2 regions of the Kineococcus aurantiacus genome follow, and region 2 is predicted to be linked to the other one. Evidence: riboswitches for the same ligand, from Rfam matches in the RefSeq annotation. Region 2 holds a riboswitch; the other holds the start of a gene.
What was found. A riboswitch is a leader RNA that binds a small molecule or an ion and turns the genes downstream of it on or off. The one in region 2 is predicted to bind S-adenosylmethionine.

Region 1 (4,191 bases), 300 kb from region 2:
GGCGACCTCGGCGCGCAGCTGCTCCAGCGACACCCAGCGGGACCCGTCGACCTCCGACGGGTCGGGGTCCAGCTCCCCGTCCAGCCGCGCCGAGAAGACCGGGCAGATCTCGTTCTCCACGGTCCCGTCGTGCATGACCGCGCGGTAGCGGAACATCGGCAGCTGCGGCTCCACGGCCGTGACGGGCGTCCCCAGCTCCTGCACGGCGCGCCGGGCGACGGCCTCGGCCGGCTCCTCCCCCGGGCCGGGGTGGCCGCAGAACGAGTTCGTCCACACCCCCGGCCAGGTGCGCTTCACCGCGGCGCGGCGGGTCAGCAGCGTGCGGCCGGCGTCGTCGAAGACCCAGCAGGAGAACGCCAGGTGCAGCGGGGTGCTGGTGTGGTGCACGTCGGCCTTGGGCGCGGTGCCGCACGGGGTGCCGTCGTCGGTCAGGAGCACGACGAGTTCCACGGCGGGGTCTGCGGGCGCGAGGGTCACCCCCGCACCGTAAGCGCTCCTAGGGGGTGTTGCGCGCGAGGAACGCCGTGACCCCGTCGGCGACCCCCTGCGCGGCGCGCTGGCGCCAGGCCGGGTCGGTCATCAGCGCGGCCTCCCCGGCGTTGCGCATGTTGCCCGACTCCAGCAGGACCGACGGGGTCCGCGCGAGGTTGAGGCCGGCGAGGTCGGTGCGGCGCGTCAGGCCCGGCTCGACGAGGTCGCCCAGGTAGGTGGCCCGCGGCAGGCCCGTCGCCGCGCCGAACGCCGCCAGCAGGTCCCGCGCGGCCACGTCGGAGGCGTCCAGGACCGCGGCGTTCCCGCCGTCGGGCGCGGGCCCGGGTTCGACGACGTGGTAGCCGGTGGCGGTCGTGGGGGCACCGTCGGCGTGGATCGAGACCGCCAGGGCCGCGCCGGCGTCGTTGGCGAGGGCCGCGCGGGCGTCGACGCAGGGCCCGACGCCGGTGTCGTCGGTGCGGGTCAGCACGACCGTGACGCCGCCGGCGCGCAGCAGGTCCGCGACGCGCAGGGCGACGTCGAAGGCGTACGCGTGCTCGGGGTACCCGTCGTCGGTGGCGGTCCCGGTGGTGTTGCAGGGCTTCTCGAAGCCGCCCGCGGGGACGGGCGCGGCGATCTGCTCCGGGTGCGCGGCGTTGCCGCCGTTGTGCCCCGGGTCCAGGACGACCACGGGGGCCGGCGGGACGGGCGCCGCGGCGGGCGCGGCGCCGCTGACCGGGGGCGCGGCGGGTGCGGCCGGCGCGGGCCCGGAGCAGGCGCACAGCGCCGCCACGAGGAGGAGGACCGGGAGCCGCCGCACAGCCCCAGCCTGCCACGGGCGGGCGGGGGGTGCGTGGTGGCTCCCGGCGCGGGGTCAGGCCGGGACGGGCGTGGTCGCCGCGGCGACGGCCGCGTCGAGCTCGGCGCCCAGCTGCAGGTCCTCCCCCGCCGCCAGCCGCGCCTCGAGCTCGCGCACGCGCGGGATGACGAGCTCCCCGAACGCCTCGACCTCCTCCTTGACGTGCAGGAAACCCAGCAGCAGCAGGTCGACGCCGACGAGGCGGTAGGCCAGCACGCGCCGGGCGACCTCGTCGGGGGTCCCCACCAGGCCGGTGCGGAAACCGTCGTTGTACTGCACGAGGTCGCGGAACTCGCTGTCCGCCCACATGCCCTTGCCGTCCTTCGTCGCGTTCCCGGCCTCCTGCACGGCCGCCCCGAAACCCTCGACCTTGACGCGGTCGGCCTTGGCGATGATCTCCTCCAGGACGGCCTCGGCCTCGGCGCGGGTGTCGCGCACGACCGCGAAACCGTTGATCCCGAACCGGATCGACCGGCCGTTCAGCGCGGCCTGGGCCGAGACCTCGCGCACACCGGCGGCGGCGTCGGCGATCGACTTGCCGTTCATGAAGTACCAGTCCGAGACCCGCCCCGCCATGGCCTGCGCCGCAGTGGAGTTCCCGCCCTGGAACAGCTCCGGGGCGACCTTCGGCTGGGGACGGAACGTGATGTCGGAGGCGTTGAAGAACTCCCCGGACTGGCTGTAGCCGTCCTCGCTCCACACCCCGCGCAGCAGCTCGATGAACTCCTCGGACTGCCGGTACCGGTCGTCGTGCTCGTGCCAGGTGACGCCGAGCTGCGTCGCCTCGTTCTTGAACCACCCCGAGACGACGTTCAGCGCCAGGCGGTCGTTGGTCAGTTCCTGCGCGGTCGCCGCGAACTTGGCGAGCACCCCGGGGTGCCAGAAGAACGGGTGCACCGCGGCGATGACCTTGAGCCGCTCGGTGGCCAGCAGCAGCGCCAGGGAGAACGACGTGGACTCGTGCTGAGCGTCGGCGCCGTAGGAGGCGAGGTAGCGCACCTGCGTCAGGGCGTACTCGAAACCGACGCGCTCGGCGGCGCGGGCCACCTCGACGTTGTAGGCGGGGTCGTGGCTGGTCCGCTGCTCGATGGTGGAGACGACCAGGCCCCCCGAGACGTTGGGGACCCAGTAGGCGAACTTCAGGGGCTCGTGCAGGGACATCGGTGTGCCGTCCTCCATCGGTCCTGGCGGTAGCACCCCCGTGGGGTTGCTGCGGCGTCGTCGAGCCAGGTCTCTCAGCCGCTCTGGATGGGATCACCGCAGCGTACCCCGCCGCGGACGGCCCGTGCAGCCGAACGTTCCGGTACCCGGCCCCGACCGGTTGGGGGACAACGGTTGTCGGAGACGCCGAAGCGCTTGACGCCGTCGGCGCGGACCTGTCATGGTCGAGACAGGTCATGAGCGCCAGCGTCAAGCCCCGGCTCGCTGGCCGGCAACCCTGATCCGTCGTGGGGTGCTCCGGGTGAGGACCAGGTCCACGGGAGGCGTGGGCAAGGACGACCCGGGAGACCGACGTGACGAAGGCCTGTCGCCGCTCGCGCTGAGCACGCCCCGACCCTCCCCCGTGAGGACCCCCGCACCGAGCCGCAGCTGCGCGCCCGGTCGCTCCCGCACGCCCCGACGAGCTCATCGACGCCGCCCCGGAGGACGACGTGATCGAACTGCGCCACCTCACCAAGACGTACGGCGACCCGCCGCACGCCACCACCGTCCTGGACCACCTCGACCTGACCGTCCCCGCCGGCAGCATCACGGCCGTCGTGGGCCCCAGCGGCGCCGGCAAGAGCACCCTCGCCCAGTGCGTGACGCTGCTGACGCGACCCACGTCCGGGTCGGTCGTCGTCGCCGGTCAGGACCTCACCGACCTGCGCGGGGACCGCCTGCGCGCGGCCCGCCGCCGCATCGGCACGATCTTCCAGTCCGACGGGCTGCAGACCCGCCGCACCGCCGCGCAGAACGTGGAGCTGCCGCTGCGCTACCTCGGCGTCGTGCCCCGCGACCGCCGCCGCCGCGTCGCGGAGCTGCTCGAGCGCGTCGGCCTCGCCGGTCACGCCGACCGCTACCCGCACGAGCTGTCCGGCGGGCAGCGCCAGCGCGTCGGCATCGCGCGCGCCCTGGCGCTGCGGCCCACCGTCCTGCTCTCGGACGAGGCGACGTCCGGGCTGGACCCGGAGGCGACCGCGTCGATCACGGCGCTGCTGCGGGAACTGCGCGACGACCTCGGCCTGGCCATCCTGTTCATCACCCACGAGATGGACACCGTCGTCGACGTCGCCGACGCCGTCGCCCGCCTCGACCACGGCCGGATCGTGGAGTCGGCCCCGCTGCTGGACGTCCTGCGCGACCCCGGTTCCCCCGTCGGGGCGGCGCTGCTGCCCCGGCGGCCCGTCAACGCCGCCACCGGGCTCGTCGTGTGGGACGTGCACTACCGCGGCGACGGGGTCCCCGCGGACTGGCTGACCAGCTCGGCGCGCGAGCTCGGCCACGACCTGGCCCTGCTCGGCGCCTCCGTGGGCACCGTCGCCGGGACCACCGTCGGCCACGCCACCCTCGGGGTGCCGCGCTCGGTCGACCCGGCCGACCTGCGCACCGCCCTCACCCGCCGCGGCCTGCACGCGCAGGTCGCCCCCGCCGACCGTGAACTGGACCTCGTGTGATCCCCTCCGCGTCCCCCCTGGCGCTGCCCGCGGCGTCCGGTCTCGACACCCCGCTGGACGAGATCCCCGCCCTCATCGCCCCCGCCCTGCTCGACACCCTGCTCATGGTCGGGATCGTCATGACGATCGTCGTCCTGCTCGGGGTCCCGATCGGGGTCCTGGTCCACAACCTGGCCCCTGGCGGGCTGCTGGAGAACCGCGTCG
Region 2 (4,191 bases):
CGACGACCGCGGGGTCCTGCAGCGTCTCGCGGGTGACCGCCGGGATCGAGCGCCGGCCGAACAGCTCCGCCTCGTGCGCCCGGGCGGCGACCTGGGCCCGCCACCCGCCCCGGCCCGAGCTCACGTGGTCCAGCGTGGCCAGGCCCTTGGAGACGTGGAACGGTTCGGTGTGCGTCGTCGAGACGGTCGGGACCAGCCCGATCGCCTCGGTCACCAGGGCGAGCCGGGCCGCGACCAGCAGCGCGTCGAGCCGGCCGGCGACCCGGTCGGTGCGGTCGTCGGGCGGGCCGAAGCCGCTGCCCTGCAGGCCGAAGGAATCCTCGACGGTCACCAGGTCGAACAGGCCGCGCTCGGCTTCGGCGACCGTGTCGGCCCAGAACCGCGCGGTGAACAGCTCCCCGGCCCGGGAGCCGGGTTCCCGCCAGGACGCCGGGTGCCAGCCGGTCGACTCGAGGGCGGCGGACAGGTGAAGGGTTTCGGGCACGGGTCTCCTCCTGGAGTCGGGACGACTCGCAGGCGTCCGGCGGGTCATCGCGCTTGCCGGAGGGTTCCCTCCGGCCGGGTCGTCACCTGGGGCACCCCACCGCGGGGAGGGTTGCCGACCAGCTAGCCAGGGCTTGTCGCTGGTTCTCGTGACCTGCGGGCAGGCTAGCCCAGTTCCGGGACGGGGTCGAGGAAGGACTCCGGCGCCGGGCGGGCGTCGGTGAGCGGACCCCAGCGGCCCTCGACGACCCCGTACTCCAGCGCCGAGCCCGTGGTGAGGAACTGCTCCAGCGCGGCCAGCAGCCGCTCCACGTCGGCCGAGCTCGTCCCGACGCCCGTGGAGGCGCGCAACCCGCCCTCCACCAGCCCCAGGGAGTTCGCGAAGCGGTGCGCGCAGAACCTGCCGTCGCGCACCCCGACGCCGTGCTCGGCCGACAGGTACGCCGCCACCTCCGACACCGGGCGGCCGGGCACGGTGAACGTCACGACCCCCACGGCGTCGGCCGGGTGCGGGCGCACGACCCGCACGCCCTCCAGCGCGCTCAGGCCGGTGACGAGCTGCGCGCGCAGCGCCGCCTCGTGGGCCTCCAGGGCCCCTGCGGGCAGGGCCGCCAGCGTCGTGCACGCCTGCGCCAGCGCCACCGCGCCGACCACGTTCGGGGAACCCGCCTCGTGCCGGTCCGGGCCGGTCGCCCACCGCACCGCGTCGTGGCTGACGTCGAGCGTGGCCCCGCCACCGGCGAGGTAGGGCTCGGCGGCGTCCAGCCAGTCCCGGCGCCCCACCAGGGCCCCCGCCCCGAACGGGGCGTACAGCTTGTGCCCGGACAGCGCGATCCAGTCGATCCCGTCGCGGGCGACGTCGACGCGCCGGTGCGGCAGCAGCTGGGCCCCGTCGACGGCGAGGCGGGCCCCGGCGGCGTGCGCGGCCCGGGCCAGCCGGCGCAGCGGCAGCACCTCCCCGGTGACGTTGGACGCGCCGGCGACGGCCAGCAGGGCGTACTGCCCGGTGGCCAGCTCCGCCTCCAGCAGGGCCGTGGTCTCCTCGGCGTCGGCGCCGCCGCGGACCACCGTGGTGCGGGCCGAGCGCTGCCAGGGCAGCAGGTTCGCGTGGTGCTCGACGTCCGCGACCAGCACCCGCGCGCCGGCGGGGACGGCCCGGGACAGCAGGTCCAGGGCGTCCGTCGTGCTGCGCGTGAAGACCACGACGTCGTCCTCGCGGGCCCCCAGGAAGCGGCCCACCTGCTCGCGGGCCTGCTCGAACAGGGCGGTGGACACCTGCGAGAGGTAGCCGGCGCCGCGGTGGACGCTGGCGTAGTGCGGCAGCACCTGCGCGACCCGGTCCGCCACCGCCGCCAGCGCCGGGGCGCTCGCCGCGTTGTCGAGGTTGGCGTAGGTGGTGGTGCCCCCGGTGGCCAGCGGGACCGGGGTGTCGGCGCCGACGACGGGCAGCAGCGGCGGCACCGTGCGACAGGCGGGGCGGGTGGGGGACAGGGTGCTCGTCGTCACGGGGCTCCTCGGGACAGTGGACCCTGCCGGGAGGACCGGGATCGCCCCGGCGAGGTCCGCGCTTGCCGGAACCACGTCGGAACCGGCCAGGTCGTCACCCGGGGCACCCCACCGCGGAGGAGGGTTGCCGGCCAGCGAGCCGGGGCTTGTCGCTGGCGCTCATGACCTGGGGGGAGATTGCCACGTGCGGGCGCCGGGAATCAAGGTCGGTGCGTCGCGGCCCGGTCCCGGGAGCGCCGCCCGCCGGGGGGCCGTCCGGGGGAACCACTTGTGGACGGCGTCGCGGTCGGTCTACATTCGAAGAACACCATCCAGAGCGGCTGAGAGTCCTGGCTCGACGACGCCGCAGCAACCCCCCGAGCCCGGGCGAGGGTGCTAACGCCAGGTCGATGGAGTTCGTGATGCGCACCACCGATGTCGTCGTCCCCTCCCCGGCCCCGGGTCCGGGACCCGTGCGATGACGCTCGCGCCCCTCGTCGCCGGCGCCGCGGGGCGGCCCACGCTCAGTTTCGAACTCTTCCCCCCGCGCTCGGAGACCGGCCGCGACTCGTTGTGGCGCAGGCTGTCCGACCTCCTGGGGAGCAACCCCGACTTCGTGTCCGTCACCTTCGGCGCGGCGGGAGCGACCCGCGGTCCCAGCCGGGACCTGCTGGCGCACGTCCTGACCACCTCGGCGGTCCCGGCCATGGCCCACCTGACGTGCGTGGGTTCCTCGCGCCGGCAGGTCGTGGAACTGGCCACCGAGTTCCTCGACGCCGGCGTCCGCAACGTCCTGGCGCTGCGGGGGGACCCGCCGGCCGGTGTCCCGGACTGGACGCCGCACCCCGACGGCGTGGCCACCGCCCGGGACCTCGTGGAACTGCTGCAGGTGGCCGACAGGCGTCGGCTGGCGCTGCGCGGCGGTTCCCGCCCCCTCGACGAGGGACCGCTCAGCCTGGCCGTGGCCGCCTTCCCGCGGGCCAGGGACCACCACGAGCTCGCCGTCCTGCGCGCCAAGCAGGACGCCGGGGCGCGGTTCGCGATCTGCCAGGTGACGTTCTCCGCGCAGGAGTACGCCGCGTTCGTCCGCCGGGCCCGCGCGGCCGGGATCACCATCCCGCTGCTGCCCGGCGTCGCGGTCTCCGACGACCCACGGCGCCTGGAGCGGATCGGCGAGCTCACCGGCGTCCGGGCCCCGCGGGGGCTGCTCGCGGCCCTGGACACCGACGACGCCCCGACCCGCCGCCGGGCCGCCACCGCGTTCACCTCGGGACTGGCGCACGGCCTGCTCGAGGCCGGCGCGCCCGGCCTGCACCTGTACACGTTCAACGCGGCCGCCCCCGCGCTGGACCTGCTCGACCACCTCGACCTGACCCGACCCGCGACCCACCCCCGACCCGCCGCCGCCGTGGAGGCGACCGCCGCAGCAGGAGGAAGCACCCGATGAGCCAGACCACCCCCGCCTGGACCGCGACGATCCTGGGCTACCCCCGGATCGGTCCCGACCGCGAGACCAAGAAGGCCCTGGAGGCCCTGTGGTCCGGCAAGGCCGACCTGGCCACCACCGAGGAGCGGCTCGCCGCCGTCCGCGCGGCCACCGTCCGCCGCCTCAACGCCCTCGGCCTGCCGGCGCACGACGCGTCCATCCCGTCGTCGTTCTCCGCCTACGACCAGGTCCTCGACACCGCGGTCGCCGTCGGGGCCGTCCCGGAGCGCTTCGCCGACGTCGTCGGCCCCGACGGCAGGGTCGACCTCACCGGCTACTCCACGATCGCCCGCGGGCGCGGGGCGCAGGCCCCGCTGGAGATGACGAAGTGGTTCGACACGAACTACCACTACCTCGTCCCCGAGATCGGCCCCGGCACCGCGTTCCGGTTCGCCGACGACCGGGGCGTGCGCGAGTTCTCCGAGGCCCTCGCCGACGGTTTCCTCACCCGTCCCGTCGTCGTGGGCCCCGTGACGTTCCTGCTGCTGGCCAAGGCCGCCGACGGCAGCCCCGAGGGGTTCGCCCCCCTCTCGCGGCTCGACGACCTCCTCGGCGCCTACGAGGACCTGCTGGCCGCGTACGCCGCGGCCGGTGCCGAGTGGGTCCAGCTGGACGAACCCGGTCTGGTCAGCGACTCCGCCACCGCCGGTGTCGACGGGCTCGACGACCTCGTGCGGGCGGCCTACGCGCGCCTCACGGGCCTGGCGCACCGCCCGCGCCTGCTCGTCGCCACGCCC

Region 1: another riboswitch for S-adenosylmethionine. It lies ahead of sfnG (dimethylsulfone monooxygenase SfnG); the one in region 2 lies ahead of BJ968_RS05865 (aminotransferase class V-fold PLP-dependent enzyme).

What each region holds. Positions count from the first base shown of each region.
Region 1 is NZ_JACCBB010000001.1:1,522,110-1,526,300, forward strand. It holds gene idi (isopentenyl-diphosphate Delta-isomerase) at 1-477, opposite strand, end outside; gene BJ968_RS07300 (N-acetylmuramoyl-L-alanine amidase) at 497-1,291, opposite strand; gene sfnG (dimethylsulfone monooxygenase SfnG) at 1,346-2,491, opposite strand; SAM riboswitch class I at 2,503-2,585, opposite strand; SAM riboswitch class IV at 2,724-2,833, shown strand; gene BJ968_RS07310 (ATP-binding cassette domain-containing protein) at 2,983-3,987, shown strand; gene BJ968_RS07315 (methionine ABC transporter permease) at 3,984-4,191, shown strand, end outside.
Region 2 is NZ_JACCBB010000001.1:1,224,112-1,228,302, reverse strand. It holds gene BJ968_RS05870 (LLM class flavin-dependent oxidoreductase) at 1-532, opposite strand, end outside; SAM riboswitch class IV at 529-638, opposite strand; gene BJ968_RS05865 (aminotransferase class V-fold PLP-dependent enzyme) at 649-1,989, opposite strand; SAM riboswitch class IV at 2,043-2,156, opposite strand; SAM riboswitch class I at 2,294-2,385, shown strand; gene BJ968_RS05860 (methylenetetrahydrofolate reductase) at 2,447-3,415, shown strand; gene metE (5-methyltetrahydropteroyltriglutamate--homocysteine S-methyltransferase) at 3,412-4,191, shown strand, end outside.